DNA from 4 places in the Streptomyces sp. NPDC015661 genome. Region 1 is predicted to be linked to each of the others. Evidence: riboswitches for the same ligand, from Rfam matches in the RefSeq annotation. Region 1 holds a riboswitch; each other region holds the start of a gene.
The links. Region 1 has a riboswitch for cyclic di-AMP ahead of ACF07V_RS20755 (peptidoglycan DD-metalloendopeptidase family protein). Riboswitches for the same ligand answer to the same signal wherever they lie in the genome.

Region 1 (4,201 bases):
CAGGTCTCCGGGGACCACCTGGAAGTGATCAAGCTGATCCCGCCGCTGGTCGTCGACGAGGCGGACGTGGACCGGTTCGTCACCGCCTTCACCGAGGTCATGGACGACGCCCACGGCGGCGGCGGGCTGATGTGGGACTTCGGGAAGACGCTGGTCAAGCAGGCGATCGCACAGCGCTGACGCCTGCCACGGCGCGGGTTTTGCCTCTGAGGCAAGAAACTTGCCTCAGAGGCACGAACCTGGCGGAATGGACGCATGGACCACGTCCCCGGGGACACCTCCCCGGACCCTGTCACCCCCGACGTCCTGCCCGACGTCGCCCCCCAGCTGCGGGCCCTGCGCCGCCGCCGGGGACTCACCCTGGAGGCCGCCGCCCAGCGGGCCGGTCTCTCGCCGGCCCACCTCTCGCGCCTGGAGACCGGGAACCGGCAGCCCTCGCTGCCCATGCTGCTCGCCCTGTCCCGTATCTACGGTACGACGGTCTCCGAGCTCCTGGGGGAGACGCCCCCCGAACGCGATCCCGTCGTCCGGGCCGGCCGCTCCGAACCCGTCGAGGCCGACGGCTGGATCTACCGGCAGGCGGGCGGCGCCGGGCGCGCCCTCCAGTGCCTGCGGGTCCACGTGCCGTACGCCACCCGGGCCGACATCGTGCGCGTCCACCCCGGTGAGGAGTGGATCCACGTCCTGGAGGGGCGGGTGCGGCTCGCGCTCGGCGAGGCCGTCCATGTGCTCGACCCCGGGGACAGCGCGCACTTCGACTCGCTCACCCCGCACCGGATCGGCGCCGCCACACCCGGCGGGGCCGAGCTGCTCTTCGTACACACCCTGATGCAGAGCCCCGCCGCCGAGCTGTGCCTCGGTGACGGGACCCCGCACCGGCGCTGACGCACCAGAAAGGACCGACATGTCCGAGAAGTCCGTACCGGTCACCGGCGAGGAGCGCGGTGAAGGCAAGTTCCCCAAGGGGCTCGTGCTCCGGCTCTTCGCCTATCTGATCGCCGGCCACCTCTTCGCCGGTTTCCTCTACCTGCTCTTCGTGCTGGGCGGGCAGAACCAGTAGCCGGGGCTACGCCTCGGTGAGGAGGCGCTCCCGCAGCCGCTCGCGGGTCTGCGGGGCCAGCTTCAGGCCCTCGGTGAGGTAGCCGTCCACCGAGCCCCAGGTCGTCTCGATCGTGTCGAACGCGGCCCGCAGATACTCCACCCGCGCGTCGAAGAGCGGGCTGAGCAGCTCCATCACCTCGGGAGACATCGCGTCCGGGGAGGTGGAGCTGCGGCGCACCTTGTAGCGGCGGTGCGGGGCGTTCGACTTCACGTAGTCCGCCTCGATCGCCTCCCGCTCGACCCCGACCGCGAGCAGGGTGATCGCGATGGCGACCCCTGCCCGGTCCTTGCCGGCCGCGCAGTGCAGCAGGGCCGGGACGCTCTCCTCCGCCATGGAGTGGAGGAGACGGCTGTGCTCCTCGGTCCGCTCCAGCACGTTCTTGCGGTACGAATGGGACATTCGGGCGGCCGCCTTGCCGTCGCCGAGGATCTCCCGCAGCTGCGCGATCTCGCCGTCGCGCACCAGCTTCCAGAACTCCTTGCCGTCGGCCGGGTCGTTGAGCGGTATGTTCACGTTCCGCACGCCGGGCAGCTCGACGTCCGCGCCCTCGATCCTCCGGTCCGCCTCGTTGCGGAAGTCGAAGACGGTGTGCAGGCCCAGCGAGGCGAGGAAGGCGGCGTCGTCCTCCGTCGCGTGGGCGAGGTGGCCGCTGCGGAAGAGGCGCCCGGAGCGGACGGCGCGCCCGTCCGCCGTCGGCAGGCCGCCCACGTCCCGGAAGTTGCGGACCTCCGTCAGTTCGGGCTCGTCGGCTTCGGCGGGCGGGACCTGCGGCAGCTGCTGCGTCACGGCTGCTCCTGTTCTGTCGATCGGTTCCTGGGGCAATCATCTCGGGTGGGGGCCGGAACACGCACCCCCTCGGACGGGAATGGGTGATCTGTCCGTATTGAGCTGTTCGGTATAACCCGCCCCGTTTGCAGGGGAGATGGGGATCGGCGCGTGAGCAGCGTCATAAACGTGACGGACCGTGCCTGATCGTCTTTTCCAAATACCCCCCGGGAAAAGGAGATCGAGGGACCGTCATCCACGGAGGGTGACCGGAATTCCGGCCGGATATCACGCGATCCGCGAGCACTTGAAAAGCGTGGCTTGTTCACGCCGACCCCACTCGTCTAGCGTCGCGCTCACTCCGGTCGGACCGCCGAATCCTGCCACCGCCCGGAATCCGCACTCACCCGTACGAGGCAGGAGCGGGGGACCCAGGTAAGTACGCCGATCCCTCGAAGAAGGACGGCTCGGGGTGAAGCCGCGTGAGAACGCGGCCGGACATCTCCAGTCCGAACCCGACAGCTCACCTCGCAGGCGACGGAGAGGAATTCGCCATGCCCGCGAAGGGTAAGCACCGCCGCCCCAAGGTCAACCGCCTGACCCGTGGCATCGCCGCCGCCGGCACCGGCGGCGCCGTCGTCGCCCTCCCGCTCCTCGGAGCCACCGGCGCCCACGCCGCCGAGCAGGCCGCCCCGGCCGCCGCTCCCGCCGTCGCCCAGGTGAAGGCCGCCGTCGAGGCCGCGCCCGCCACCGCGAAGGCCGCGCCGAAGACGTACTCCGTCGTCCGGGGCGACTACCTGTCGAAGATCGCCGCCGAGCACCACCTCGCGGGCGGCTGGCAGAAGCTGTACAAGGACAACCGCCAGGTCATCGGCGAGAACCCCTCGCTGATCCTGCCCGGCATGAAGCTCACCCTCGGCGCCAAGAGCACCGCCAAGGCCACCGCGCCGAAGGCGCACAAGAGCACGCAGAGCTCCGGCAAGAACGGCGACGCCCCGCGCGCCTCCCGCAGCAGCGAGCGCTCCTCGGCCCCGGCCGCCGCGACCACCTCCTCCTCTTCGTCGTCCTCCTCGTCGGCCGGCACGACCTCCTCCTCCGGCTGGGTCGCCCCCGTCAGCGGCGGCATCGGCACCCCGTACCGCGCCGCGGGCTCCATGTGGTCCTCCGGCTACCACACCGGTGTCGACTTCATCGCCTCCACCGGCACCACCGTCGTCGCGGTCGGCCCCGGCACCGTCTACTCCGCCGGCGACGGCGGCGCGTACGGCAACCAGGTCGTCATCCAGCACGCCGACGGCACCTTCTCGCAGTACGCCCACCTCTCCTCGATCTCCGTCTCCGCCGGCCAGACGGTCACCGGCGGCCAGCAGATCGGCCTCTCCGGCGCGACCGGCAACGTCACCGGCCCGCACCTGCACTTCGAGATGCGCACCGGGCCGGAGTACGGCTCCGACATCGACCCGCTGGCCGCCCTGCGCCAGCACGGCGTGAACATCTGACGCCACGTCGCCCTCCCGAGGCCCGGCACGCAGGTGCCGGGCTTCCGGCGTATTCCGGCTTGGCGGAATCTTTATCGGTGGCATATGTCACCCTCCGTCAACCCTTCCTTACGGTCGCGTAGGTCACATCCGAAAGGGAAGGATGTGTTTCCGTGGCAGACGATTCGACATCAACAGACAAGAACGCATTCGGGTCGTACGCGGCGATCGGTGACAGCTTCACCGAGGGCGTCGGAGACCCCGGGCCCGACGGGACGTACGTCGGCTGGGCGGACCGCTTCGCGGTCCTGCTCGCCGACCAGCTGCCGGAGCACGACGACTTCCGCTACGCCAACCTGGCCGTACGCGGGCGCCTCCTCGACCAGATCGTGGCGGAACAGGTACCCCGTGCGAAGGAACTCGCCCCCGACCTGGTGACCTTCTGCGCGGGCGGCAACGACATCATCCGCCCCGGGACGGACCCGGACGACGTGGCCGAGCGCTTCGAGCGCGCCGTCGCCGACCTGACCTCCGCCGTCGGCACCGTCATGGTGACCACCGGCTTCGACACCCGCGACGTGACCCTGCTCAAGCACCTGCGCGGCAAGATCGCCACCTACAACGGACACGTCCGGGCCATCGCGGACCGCTACGACTGCCCGGTCCTCGACCTCTGGTCGCTCAAGTCCGTCCAGGACCGGCGCGCCTGGGACGACGACCGGCTGCACCTCTCGCCCGAGGGACACACCCGCGTCGCCCTGCGCGCCGCCCAGGTCCTCGGCATGCCGGTGCCCGCCGACCCGGACCAGCCCTGGCCGCCGGTCCCGCCGCGCGGCACGCTCGAAGTGCGCCGCGA
Region 2 (4,201 bases), on a different contig from region 1:
GAAGGGGAAGACGGGCATCCCGGGCGAGCGCAAGGCCGAGCTGATGACGCATCTGCTCAACATCGACCCGCCGGACCACACCCGGCTTCGTCGGCTCGTCTCGAAGGCCTTCACCCCGCGCCGGGTCGCCGAGTTCGCGCCGCGCGTGCAGGAGCTGACGGACCGGCTCATCGACTCCTTCGTGGAGCGGGGGAGCGCCGACCTCATCCACGAGTTCGCCTTCCCGCTCCCCATCTACGCGATCTGCGATCTCCTCGGGGTGCCGCAGGAGGACCAGGACGACTTCCGGGACTGGGCCGGGATGATGATCCGGCACGGTGGAGGGCCGCGCGGCGGGGTCGCCCGGTCGGTGAAGAAGATGCGCGGCTATCTCGCCGAGCTGATCCACCGCAAGCGCGAAGGCCTGCGGCAAGAAGGGGCGGACGACCTGATCTCGGGGCTCATCAAGGCCTCCGACCACGGCGAGCACCTCACCGAGAACGAGGCCGCCGCGATGGCGTTCATCCTTCTCTTCGCCGGCTTCGAGACGACCGTCAATCTGGTCGGAAACGGACTTTACGCGCTTCTCCGGCACCCCGAGCAGCGCGCGCGGCTCCAGGACTCGCTCGCCGCCGGGGAGACCGGGCTCCTGGAGACCGGCGTCGAGGAGCTGCTGCGGTACGACGGGCCCGTGGAGATGGCGACCTGGCGGTACGCGACGCGGGAGCTGACCATCGGTGGGCAGGCGATCCCGGCGGGCGACCCGGTGCTCGTGGTGCTCGCCGCGGCGGACCGGGACCCGGAGCGGTTCGACGGGCCGGACACGCTCGACCTCGCCCGCCGCGACAACCAGCACCTCGGATACGGGCACGGCATCCACTACTGCCTCGGCGCCCCGCTCGCCCGCCTCGAAGGGCAGACCGCGCTCGCGACCCTGCTGACTCGGCTGCCGGATCTGCGACTTGCCGCGGATCCGTCCGAACTCCGGTGGCGGGGTGGGCTCATCATGCGTGGATTGCGCACGCTTCCGGTGCAGTTCTCCCCTTCCGTACCACTCTTGGCTACTGACGGACCATCAGGAATGTGATCTTTACGTGATCGGGGGGCGATCGACTTGTGACGGGCGTTCGAATGCCGCTACGTTTCCCGGCAGTCTCAGCCGTCACGCGAAAGGCGTTCCTATGCGTTCCGGGAACGGACGACACCGTCGCCCCCGTCAGGCCCCCGCCATCGTCGTCGCCGCGGGCGTGACCGGATCCGCCATGGCGCTGCCGCTGCTCGCCACCGGATCCGCGTCCGCCGCCGACGCCGCCACCTGGGACCGGGTCGCCGAGTGCGAGTCCGGTGGCCAGTGGAGCGCCAACTTCGGCAACGGCATGTACGGCGGCCTCCAGTTCACCCAGGACAGCTGGGAGCGGAACGGCGGCCTGACGTACGCGCCCAGCCCCGACCTGGCCAGCCGTGCCCAGCAGATCGCGGTGGCCGAGAAGGCGCTCGCCAAGGGCAGCGACGAGTGGGCCACCTGCGCTCCGATCGCCGGCCTGAAGAACGACGGCAAGGCCACTGGTGTGAACCCCGGCCCGGCCGCCGTCCCGACCACCCCCGCGGGCCCGCTCCCCGAGTCCAACCGCACCACGGGGAACGAAGGGTCCGCGGCGGGGCGGTCCGCCGCGTCCGCGACCCCCGCCACTCCCGCGACGCCCGCCACGCCGAGCGCTCCGGCGAGCTCCGCCACTCCGGCCGCGCCCGCCACTCCCGCGACCCCGGTCACGCCCGACGCGTCCGTTACGCCCGGTACGCCGGATTCGCCCGAGACGCCGAAGGGTGACACGCCGTCGGCCACACCCGGCACCGGCAAGCACCGGGGCGAGGCGGCCCCGGAGGAATCCGGCACAACGGACGACTCGGTCGAAACCGGTCGGCACGCCTCGGGTGCGGGCAAGTCCACGGAAAAGGTCGACGCCACGCCGGTGACTGACGAAGCGAAGAATTCGGGCGCAACGGACAGTCAGGGCACTTCGGGCGAGTACACCGTCCAGCCGGGTGACAGCCTGTCCGGCATTGCGGAGGAGAACGAACTCCCCGGAGGCTGGACCGCCCTCTATGACGCCAACAAGGGGACGGTGGGCGTCGATCCGGACCTCATCCTGCCTGGTCAGAGCCTTGACCTGACGGCCGGTTCGACGGCGACGGCAGGCTAGTTCGCGGGCTTATGTCCGGTTCTGGGCAAGTGAGACATGGGTCTCTTCGTCCCAACTGGCGTGTCACGTCCGCAAACTTTGCTTCCGTCACCTCTCACCTGCGCAAACACCGCCCACCGGAGGGCAAGTAGGGGCGATTTTTCCGCAATGAGCCTCTTTGAACTTCCGGTGGGTCTGTGTCTACGGTCGTGACCGCTCGCCACCGCGGGCCCCGTCGACCGAAACGCCGAATCCTGCCGTCGGCCGATGGGAACAGTCGTCGCGCAAGCGCCGAAGGCAGGAGTGGGGGACCCAAGGTAAGTGCCGGTCCCGGCCGTTGAGACAGACGGCCGACGATCGGCTTGGGGTGAAGCCGCGTGCAAGGACACGCGGCCGGGCAACTTTCCGGCCCGAACCCGACAGCTCACCTCACAGGCGTCGGTGAGGAGAATTCCCATGCTGTTTTCCGCCAAGGGCAAACACCGCCGTCCCTCCAAGGCCACCCAGGTCGCCGCGCTCGTCGGCGTCACCGGTGTCGCCGTCGCCGCCCCGCTGCTGACCGCGGGCACCGCCTCGGCCGCCACCACCGCCGAGTGGGACACCGTCGCCCAGTGCGAGTCCGGCGGCAACTGGTCCATCAACACCGGCAACGGCTTCTACGGCGGCCTGCAGTTCACCAACTCCACCTGGGCCGCCTTCGGTGGCACCGCCTACGCCCCGCGCGCCGACCTGGCCTCGAAGGCCCAGCAGATCACCATCGCCGAGAAGGTCCTCGCGGGCCAGGGCAAGGGTGCCTGGCCGAGCTGCGGCGTCGGCCTCTCCAGCGCCTCCTATGACGGCGGCGCCGCCGAGACCGCCCCGCAGCAGAGCGCGCCCCAGCCGGCCGCCCCGAAGCAGCAGGAGCGTCGCGCCGAGGAGCCGACCACCCGCAGCGAGCAGCGCCAGGCCCCGAAGGCCGCCGCTAAGAAGACCGTCACCACCCCGACCGGCAAGAAGGTCAAGAAGGGTGACGGCGAGTACAAGGTCGTCGCCGGCGACACCCTCAGCAAGATCGCCCAGGCGCACGGCGTCAAGGGCGGCTGGGCCAAGCTCTTCGAGCTGAACAAGGACGTCGTCGAGAACGCCGACCTGATCTACCCGGGCCAGCAGCTCCACCTGAAGTGAGCCCGGCGGCTCGCGTGAGTCCGGCGGCTCACGCGGCCCCGACGACCCTCCCGCGGTGACCACCCCGGTCCGGCGTGCCCTTCCCCCGTGCGCGCCGGACCGGGGTTTCCCCTTTCTACGGCGAAGCCGACCGCTTTACGGCGAACCCGACCGCTTCCACGGAGAAACCGACCGCCCCGAGGGTTACCGTCCAGTAGATCTGGGGTCCTTCGTCCCGTGATGCGTGCCCTTGGGTCCTTTTTCGTCCCAGGGGGCGGGCGCACGGCGGGCCGGAGCCCCCGAGCCGGTTAGGCTCTTGTCGCAAGGCCACGCGACCCTGCACGACCTTGCGTCACATCCAGCGTCACATCCCAGAAGGAGATGCTCGTGCCGTCCATCGACGTCGTCGTAGCCCGGGAAATCCTGGACTCCCGAGGCAACCCCACGGTCGAGGTCGAGGTCGGCCTCGACGACGGCAGCACCGGTCGTGCTGCTGTTCCGTCCGGCGCCTCCACCGGTGCGTTCGAGGCCATCGAGCTTCGCGACGGTGACCCGAACCGCTACCAGGGCAAGGGTGTCGAGAAGGCCGTCCTCGCCGTCATCGAGCAGATCGGCCCGGAGCTCGTCGGCTACGACGCCACCGAGCAGCGCCTCATCGACCAGGCCATGTTCGACCTGGACGCCACGGAGAACAAGGGCTCGCTCGGCGCCAACGCCATCCTCGGCGTCTCCCTCGCCGTCGCGCACGCCGCCTCCGAGGCCAGCGACCTGCCCCTCTTCCGCTACCTGGGCGGCCCGAACGCGCACCTGCTGCCCGTTCCGATGATGAACATCCTCAACGGTGGGTCGCACGCCGACTCCAACGTCGACATCCAGGAGTTCATGATCGCCCCGATCGG
Region 3 (4,201 bases), on a different contig from region 1:
TCCTCCCGCCTGCACAACCGTCTGGTCCGCCGCGACCGCACGGCCGTCGCCGCCGGCTTCGGCCTGCTGCGGCTCGCCGGGGCGCCCTCGCTCGGCTGGCTGGACGTCAAGACGTCCGGAGGCGTCGAGGTCCCGCAGATCGAGGCGGCCGTCGACGAGGAGCTCGCCCGGTTCGCCGCCGAGGGCCCCACGCCCGAGGAGATGGAGCGCGCGCAGGCCCAGTTGGAGCGCGAGTGGCTGGACCGGCTCGGCACCGTCGCGGGCCGCGCGGACGAACTGTGCCGGTTCGCCGTGCTGTTCGGCGACCCGCAGCTCGCCCTGACCGCCGTCGACCGCGTCCTGGACATCACCGCCGAGGAGGTGCAGGCGGTCGCCGCGGCCAAGCTGCGCCCCGACAACCGCGCGGTGCTCGTCTACGAGCCCCTGGCGACCGAGCAGAGCGACCACGCCGACGGCGATGACGAAGAGGGAGCGGACCAGTGACCGACGCCGCCGTGTCTTTGACGAGCATGGACTTCCACCCGCAGCCCCGGCCGGGCACCGCGAAGCCGTGGGCCTTCCCGGCCCCCGACCGGGGGAAGCTGGACAACGGTCTGACCGTGCTCACCAGCCACCGCCCCGGCCAGCAGGTCGTCGCGGTGGAGATCTTCCTGCCCGCCCCGCTGGACGCCGAGCCCGCCGGGCTCGACGGTGTGGCGACCATCATGGCCCGCGCGCTCTCCGAGGGCACCGGCGAGCACAGCGCCGAGGAGTTCGCGGCCGAGCTGGAGCGCTGCGGCGCCACGCTCGACGCGCACGCCGACCACCCGGGCGTACGGGTCTCCCTGGAGGTCCCGGTCTCCCGGCTGCCCAAGGCGCTCGGCCTGCTCTCCGAGGCCCTGATCGCCCCGGCGTTCCTCGACACCGAGGTCGAGCGGCTGGTGCGCAACCGCCTCGACGAGATCCCGCACGAGACGGCCAACCCGGCCCGCCGCGCCGCCAAGCAGCTCTCCAAGGAGCTGTTCCCGGCCGAGTCCCGGATGTCCCGGCCGCGCCAGGGCACCGAGGAGACCGTCGCCGCGATCGACGCCGCCGCCGTCCGCGCCTTCTTCGAGGCGCACGTGCGGCCCGGCACGGCCACCGCCGTGGTCGTCGGCGACCTGACGGGCGTCGACCTCGACAAGGTCCTCGCCGAGACGCTGGGCGCCTGGACCGGTGAGCCGGCCGAGCCGCTCCCGATGCCGCCGATCACCGCCGACGACACCGGACGGGTCGTCATCGTGGACCGTCCCGGCGCCGTGCAGACGCAGCTGCTCATCGGCCGGATCGGCGCCGACCGGCACGACCGCGTCTGGCCGGCCCAGGTCCTCGGCACGTACTGCCTCGGCGGCACGCTGACCTCGCGTCTGGACCGGGTCCTGCGCGAGGAGAAGGGCTACACGTACGGCGTGCGCGCCTTCGGTCAGGTGCTCCGCTCGGACGCCGGGGGGAACGGCGCCGCGATGCTCGCCATCAGCGGATCCGTCGACACCCCCAACACCGGCCCGGCACTTGAGGACCTGTGGAAGGTGCTGCGCACCCTCGCCGCCGAGGGCCTCACCGACGCCGAGCGCGAGACGGCCGTGCAGAACCTGGTGGGCGTGGCGCCGCTCAAGTACGAGACGGCTGCCTCCGTCGCCGGGACGCTCGCCGACCAGGTGGAGCAGCACCTCCCGGACGACTTCCAGGCCCAGTTGTACGCGCGCCTGGCCGAGACCGGCACGGTCGAGGCGACGGCCGCCGTGGTCAGCGCCTTCCCGGTGGACCGTCTTGTCACCGTGCTCGTCGGTGACGCGGCGCAGATCGCGGAGCCGGTGCGCGCCCTCGGCATCGGTGAAGTGACCGTCGTGACGGGCTGATTCAGGCCCGAGGCGACAACAGGAGGACCCCGACGACCTAGTTCGTCGGGGTCCTCCGCTTTGTCCGTATTGCAATCAAGGATGATCATTTGCCCTGTGGCATGTCTTACAAAAGGCGTGTCTGGTTGGTGATTGAAAGACGATCCGCATAGCGTCGGTCCGGCTGTCCGTCAGTTGCACGTGCCGCATCCGCGGCATCGGACAGTCATCGCCGAGTCCCCGTCAGGCGCGAGCCTGGGGAGCCGGGGACCCACATGTAGTCCCTGGGGTGAATCGGGCGCCTTCGTCTCGACGGAGGGGCTCGTAGGAGACCTTCCTGCTCCGAACCCGTCAGCTAACCCGGTAGGCGAGAAGGAAGGAAAGGATCAGCCTCTACATGGCGTTCACCCGTGCCACCGGGAAGCATCGTGGTCCGAGCCGGATGGCGCGCCGCAGCGTGGGCATCGCCGGCGTCGCGACCCTCGCCACCACCGGCGTCATCGGAACCCTCGCCTCCCCGGCGCTCGCCGCCGACACGGACAACCGCTCCGTCGAGGACACCGGCCTCACCCAGGTGATCACCGAGGACTCCCTCGTCGACCCGATCAACGCCCAGGCCGCCGCCCAGGAGCAGGAGGCCGACGAGGCCATCGCCAAGGCGAAGGCCAAGGCCGAGGCGAAGCGCAAGGCCGAGGCCCGCGCCAAGGAGATCCGCCTGGAGCGCGAGCGCGCCGCCCGCGAGGCCGAGCGCCGCCGCCTGGCCTCCTTCCAGCTCCCCGTCGCCGGCTCGTACGTCTCCACCGGCTACAAGACCGGCGGCTCGCTCTGGTCCTCCGGCAGCCACTCCGGCATCGACTTCCACGCCGCCTACGGCACCCGGGTGGTCTCCGTCGGCTCCGGCACCGTCGTCGAGGCCGGCTGGGGCGGGGCGTACGGCAACAACATCGTGATCCGGATGAACGACGGCACGTACACCCAGTACGGCCACCTCTCCTCCATCGGGGTCTATGTCGGCCAGACCGTCGAGCCGGGCCAGCAGATAGGCGTCTCGGGCTCGAGCGGCAACTCCACCGGCCCCCACCTCCACTTCGAGGCGCGCACGAGCCCCGAGTACGGCTCGGACATCAACCCCCTCACGTACCTCCGCGCCCGCGGCGTCCAGGTCTGACCCGACCCCGCCGCGCACCGCGTCGCAAAAGCCCCGGCTCGTACTGAGCCGGGGCTTTTCGCTGGCCAAAAGATATCCATGGATTCCGCTGGGGCATCGGAAATTCCGGCGCGCTGCAATAGAGTCGCAGATCGGGCGCAGAACAGGCGCCGAAGGAATTGACTCGCGCGGACCAAGGCGGAGGTCGGACATGCGCATTCCCGCGCACTCGGTATGCACGGCGATCCGGGACGACATCGTCTCCGGCGTGTTCGAGCGGGGCAGCCGGCTGACCGAGGAGCAGCTCGCCCGGCGGTACGGGGTCTCCCGCGTCCCGGTCCGTGAGGCGCTGCGCACCCTGGAATCGGAGGGCTTCGTCGTCACCCGGCGCCACGCGGGCGCCCATGTCGCCGAGCCGACCGAGCAGGAGGCGGCCGATCTGCTGGACATGCGGGCGCTGCTGGAACCGCTGGGGGCCGCGCGGGCCGCGCAGCGGCGCACCGAGGCGCACCTCAAGGTGCTGCGCGGCCTGGTCAGGCTGGGGCAGGAGCGGGCCAGGCGCGGGCAGGGCGAGGATCTGCGCTCGCTGGGCGGCTGGTTCCACGAGACCCTCGCCCAGGCCTCCGGAAGCCCGGCCCTGACGGCGCTGCTCACCCAGCTGCGGCACAAGATCGCCTGGACGCACGTGGTGGACCAGCCGGCCCAGCCGGTGGAGGCCTGGGCCGAGCACGGCGCGATCGTGGACGCCGTGGCGCGGGGCGACGCCGAGCGGGCGAGGTCGCTGACCGCGCTGCACGCGGAGCGTTCGCTGTCGCTGCACCGGCTCAAAATCCCGGGGCGCGGCCGTGTGAGGGTTTCGCAACATGCCGTCAACACGGCGAGTGCCCGGAATTAACACGCACACCGTATACAAAGAATAGGCATTCGGCCGGGGTGTTTGTGCTGCCCCGAAATGGGTCCGGAAATGGGTCGTGAAGTGGGTCTGGAAGTAGGCCCGGAAGTAGGCCCGGAAGTGGGCCCGGTCATGCGAATGGCCGTGGCCGCCGGAATTTTCGGCGGCCACGGCCATTCACCGTAGGGGGACCGGGGTCAGACGGTCTCGGGGAGCTCGTCCAGGCCCTCGGCGACGAGCTTCGCCAGGCGGTCGAGGGCGGCCTCGGCGCCGTCGGCCTCCGACGCGAGGACGATCTCCTCGCCG
Region 4 (4,201 bases), on a different contig from region 1:
CGCCGAGCTGGAGCAGCGCTCCCTGCGTTACCGGGGGAGCCGGCCGTCGGTGCCCCTCGAAGGGCGGACGGTCGTCGTGGTCGACGACGGGCTGGCCACCGGGGCCACGGCGCTGGCGGCCTGCCGGGTGGTACGGGCCCGGGGCGCGGCCCGGATCGTCCTCGCGGTCCCGGTGGCGCCGCGTGGCTGGACGGCCCGCCTCGGTGGCGAGGCCGACGAGACCGTCAGCGTGCACGCGCCGGAGCTGTTCTTCGCGATCGGGCAGTTCTACCGGGACTTCTCGCAGACCCCGGACGCCGAGGTGATCGCCTGCCTGGAGCGGAACAGGGCCACGCGGGCCCCCGTCGTGCGGGACACGGACGTGAGGATCCCGGTCGGCGGGGTCACCCTGAGTGGGCGCCTGGCGGTGCCCGAGGACGCGGGCGGCATCGTCCTGTTCGCCCACGGCAGCGGCAGCAGCCGCCACAGCCCGCGGAACCGGGCCGTCGCCGCGGCGCTCAACCGGGCGGGCCTGGGGACGCTGCTCTTCGACCTGCTGACCGAGTCGGAGGCGACCGACCGGGCGCATGTCTTCGACACCCCGCTCCTGGCCGGAAGGCTCGCCGGGGCCACGGAGTGGCTGGCCGCGAGGCCCGAGAGCACGGGACTCCCGTTCGGGTACTTCGGCGCCAGCACGGGCGCGGCCGCGGCGCTGTGGGCGGCGGGCGATCCCGCGTCCCCGGTGAGCGCCGTCGTGTCACGCGGCGGCCGGCCGGACCTCGCCGCCGAGCACCTGGCCCGGGTGCGTGCCCCGACGCTGCTGGTGGTGGGCGGCGCGGACGCGCTGGTCCTGGACCTCAACCGGCGGGCCCTGGCCCTGCTGCGCTGTGAGAACCGGCTCTCCGTCGTGGGCGGCGCCGGTCACCTCTTCGAGGAGCCGGGTGCCCTGGAGGAGGTGGCGGACCTCGCCACCTCCTGGTTCCAGGAGCACTTCCGGCGGCAGGCGGTCAGTACGCCGAGTTGACGTTGTCGATGGAGCCGTAGCGGTCGGCCGCGTAGTTGCAGGCGGCGGTGATGTTGGCGACCGGGTCGAACAGGTCCATGGACGTGCCGGGCACGTGGTAGGCGAGGAAGGTCGGCTCGATGACCTGGAGCAGGCCCTTCGACGGGGTGCCGGCGACGGCGTTGGAGTCCCAGAGGTTGATGGCCTGGGGGTTGCCGGAGGACTCGCGCATGACGTTGCGGAGGATCCCGTCGTAGGAGCCGGGGATGCCGTGCTGGCCCATGATGGCCAGCGACTCCCGGATCCAGCCGTCGAGGTTGTCGGCGTAGTTGGTGGCGGCGACCGGGGCCGCCTTGACGGCGGCCGGGGCGGCCGCGGCGGCCGAGGCGCCCGCACCGGTGGCGACGGCGGGGGTGGCCGACCGGTGCGCGGAGCGGCTCGCGCGCTCCGTCGTGGCGGACTTCTTCGCCTTCGCGGGGGCTGCCTTCGCGGAATCCCGACGAATCGTCAGTTCGAGACCGGGGCGAATGAGTGACGGATTGTCACCCACGACGCTCTTGTTGACACGGTAAAGGCTCTTCCAGCCGCCCTGAATTCCCTTCTTGTGGGCGATCAGGGAAAGCGAGTCGCCGCTCACGACGGTGTACGTGTGCGCGGCGGCCGGGGCGGCGGGCGCCTTGGCCGCGACCGGCGCGGCGGGGGCGGCGAAAGACTGGGCGGCGATCTGCGGGGCGCCGGAGACGGGCGCCGCGCCGGCGACGGCCGGGGCGATGAGCGGCAGGGTCAGGGCGGCGCCACCGGTGCCGACCAGGGCGAGGCCGCGCGAGACGCGGACGCGGCGGGGGCGGCGGTGCTTACCGTGAGCAGGCATGACGGTTTCCTCTCCGGCGCCTGCGGGGTGAGCTGTCGGGTTCGGACGGGAGCTGTCCGGCCGCGCGCACGCGGCTTCACCCCGAGCCGTTCCGGAATCCGGACCGGCGTATTCGTGGGTCCCCCGCTCCTGCCGTCGGGTGAAAAGGGAGGTTTAGCGAGCGGCGGCAGGATTGGGCGTTCCGCTCGAATGGAGGTGACCGTAGGCCAGTAATGCGACGGATAACAAGGGGAGTGGTTGCCGTGTGCCGTTAAATGGATCAATGAATTCGGTGAATTCAAGATCGATGCCGTCCCCGGGGTGCCGAACTTCCTTGTCCGGTACGGGGTGGGGGAAGGAGTCGCCGGGCGACCGGGTTGCCCGAGTGAGTCGCATCACCCGGAGTGCAATGTCCGAATTTGGGGTGTAATTCCGGGGTGGGTAATTAGGGGGGGAATCCCCGCGATGGGGCGTGTTCCTCCCGGCGACTCTCCGAGTGGGAGCAAAAGTCGCAAAACCGACATTCGTCTTGAAAGATGGAGGGAGTCGACCCAGGAGCCACCCCCATGCCGCCTTCCACCTCCCAGCTCAGCCCCGACGCCCTCGACCGCGAGGCGGCCGCCCTCTTCGAGAGCGCCACCTGGCAGCGGATCGTCACGGACTGGAACGCCCCGGAGCCCTCGCCACCCGCGGAGGAGGGCTGGCGGGAGCTGCTCAGTGTGCCCGTGGACCGGCTCGTCGCCGACGCGCTCGCCGCCCTGCCGCCGGCGCTGCCCGTCGAGCGCCGGCTCCCGGGGCGCCTCGGAGCCGTACTGCCGGACCGGCTGCACGCCTGGCGCCGCATCGGACAGCCCGAGCTGCGCCCCTCGGTCCACCTCGGCTACGCGCGCCTGGTGCTGACGGAGTGGGGCTGGCAGAACGCCCCGTACAAGCTGCGGGACGTGCGCGGCGCACGGTGCGTCTGTGGGGCCCTGCTCGCAGCCCACCGGCTCGGCTACGGCGGCGCGGACACCATGAACGAGGCGGCCGCCTGGATCATGACCGAGTTGCGCTCGCGGGGATGGCAGGAGCTGATCGGGCCGTGGAACCGGGCCCCCGGCCGTACGGCCGCCGACGCGGTCGCCCTCCTCGACGCCACGGTCCGCCGCGCCGCGCTCGCCGGCCGCTGACGGCACGCCCGGGATCCGGACGGCGACCGCACGGCCGCCGCCCGGATCCCGGGGCGGGATCAGCCGCTGACGCTCGCGGCGCCGGTCTCGATGTGCCCGGTGTACCGGCGCGACCAGGTTCCGTCGATGTCGGCGGAGATCGTGAAGTCGTACCAGCCGCCGTTGTACGCCACCGCGTTGAAGAAGTCCTCGCGGCTGGAGTTCGCCGGCACCGTGTACGTCCACGGGCCGTCGGAGCGGTAGGCGTTCGAACGGATCGTGAAGGTGACGGGACCGGCCGAGGTGTTCGTCATCCTGAACCACAGGGCCGTCTTGCCCGTCCCCGCCTCGGGCGCGAAGCGGGCGGCCACCTCGACGGCCTTGCCCGCCTTGGACGCGTCCCCGATGAACCGGCGCAGGAAGCGGTTGGGGCCCATCATCGAGATGTCGTACTTCCCCGAGCCCGAGCCGAGTCCGATGTTGAAGTAGTCGGTGGCCGTGCCGCCCGGGTCGACGGTGTACTGCCAGGCGGCCGTGTCCCGGTACTGGTGCGGGTGGATCGAGAAGTGCGCGGAGCGCTTGGCCTCCGTGCCCTGGTTGGTCATCGAGAACCAGGCCAGGATCTTGCCCGCGGCGCCGAACTCGAAGCGATCGAGGTTGCCGTTCACCTGGTACGGCAGCGCGCGCGCCGGACGGGTGCCGGACTCCTGGGCGGGCAGCGCGTTGTTCTGGGGCGCCGGATTCGGCAGCGGGCCGCAGGTGGCCTGCCCGATGACCTTCGCCGTCGAGGGGAGGCCGGCGGGCACTCCGTACACCGGGTGGGCGAAGTCGAAGACGCCGGTCAGATCGCCCGTCACCTTCCGCCGCCAGTCGCTGATGTTGGGGCAGGTGGCCGGGGTGCCGAGCGCCGTCGTCCAGGTCTCCATGAAGCGCAGCACCGAGGTGTGGTCGAAGACCTCGGAGCTCACCCAGCCGCCCCGGGTCCACGGGGACATGACAATCATCGGGACGCGGAAGCCCAGACCGATCGGCACGCCGTCGAGGTACTCGCCCGGGGTGCCCGGAGGGGCGACCGGCGGCGGCACGTGGTCGAAGAAGCCGTCGTTCTCGTCGTAGTTGAGGAACAGCACCGTGGAGTCGAACACCTCGGCGTTCGCCGCCAGCGCGCGGTAGACGAGGTCGACGAAGTGGGCGCCGTCCCCCGGAGGGGCGTACGGGTGC

Region 2: linked by a shared signal. The riboswitch ahead of ACF07V_RS27515 (transglycosylase family protein) and the one ahead of ACF07V_RS20755 (peptidoglycan DD-metalloendopeptidase family protein) in region 1 are both predicted to bind cyclic di-AMP.
Region 3: linked by a shared signal. The riboswitch ahead of ACF07V_RS25520 (M23 family metallopeptidase) and the one ahead of ACF07V_RS20755 (peptidoglycan DD-metalloendopeptidase family protein) in region 1 are both predicted to bind cyclic di-AMP.
Region 4: linked by a shared signal. The riboswitch ahead of ACF07V_RS05035 (transglycosylase SLT domain-containing protein) and the one ahead of ACF07V_RS20755 (peptidoglycan DD-metalloendopeptidase family protein) in region 1 are both predicted to bind cyclic di-AMP.

The regions. Positions count from the first base shown of each region.
Region 1 is NZ_JBIBST010000007.1:297,803-302,003, reverse strand. It holds gene ACF07V_RS20775 (aspartate aminotransferase family protein) at 1-180, shown strand, start outside; gene ACF07V_RS20770 (helix-turn-helix domain-containing protein) at 256-885, shown strand; gene ACF07V_RS20765 (DUF6126 family protein) at 905-1,060, shown strand; gene ACF07V_RS20760 (tyrosine-protein phosphatase) at 1,067-1,888, opposite strand; cyclic di-AMP (ydaO/yuaA leader) riboswitch at 2,245-2,417, shown strand; gene ACF07V_RS20755 (peptidoglycan DD-metalloendopeptidase family protein) at 2,422-3,366, shown strand; gene ACF07V_RS20750 (SGNH/GDSL hydrolase family protein) at 3,519-4,201, shown strand, end outside.
Region 2 is NZ_JBIBST010000010.1:304,878-309,078, forward strand. It holds gene ACF07V_RS27505 (cytochrome P450) at 1-1,066, shown strand, start outside; gene ACF07V_RS27510 (transglycosylase family protein) at 1,161-2,180, shown strand; cyclic di-AMP (ydaO/yuaA leader) riboswitch at 2,439-2,612, shown strand; gene ACF07V_RS27515 (transglycosylase family protein) at 2,616-3,323, shown strand; gene eno (phosphopyruvate hydratase) at 3,684-4,201, shown strand, end outside.
Region 3 is NZ_JBIBST010000009.1:285,191-289,391, reverse strand. It holds gene ACF07V_RS25530 (M16 family metallopeptidase) at 1-483, shown strand, start outside; gene ACF07V_RS25525 (M16 family metallopeptidase) at 480-1,877, shown strand; cyclic di-AMP (ydaO/yuaA leader) riboswitch at 2,077-2,241, shown strand; gene ACF07V_RS25520 (M23 family metallopeptidase) at 2,254-3,024, shown strand; gene ACF07V_RS25515 (GntR family transcriptional regulator) at 3,215-3,898, shown strand; gene ACF07V_RS25510 (HPr family phosphocarrier protein) at 4,093-4,201, opposite strand, start outside.
Region 4 is NZ_JBIBST010000002.1:117,908-122,108, reverse strand. It holds gene ACF07V_RS05040 (phosphoribosyltransferase family protein) at 1-1,003, shown strand, start outside; gene ACF07V_RS05035 (transglycosylase SLT domain-containing protein) at 987-1,853, opposite strand; cyclic di-AMP (ydaO/yuaA leader) riboswitch at 1,858-2,022, opposite strand; gene ACF07V_RS05030 (hypothetical protein) at 2,399-3,001, shown strand; gene ACF07V_RS05025 (phosphocholine-specific phospholipase C) at 3,061-4,201, opposite strand, start outside.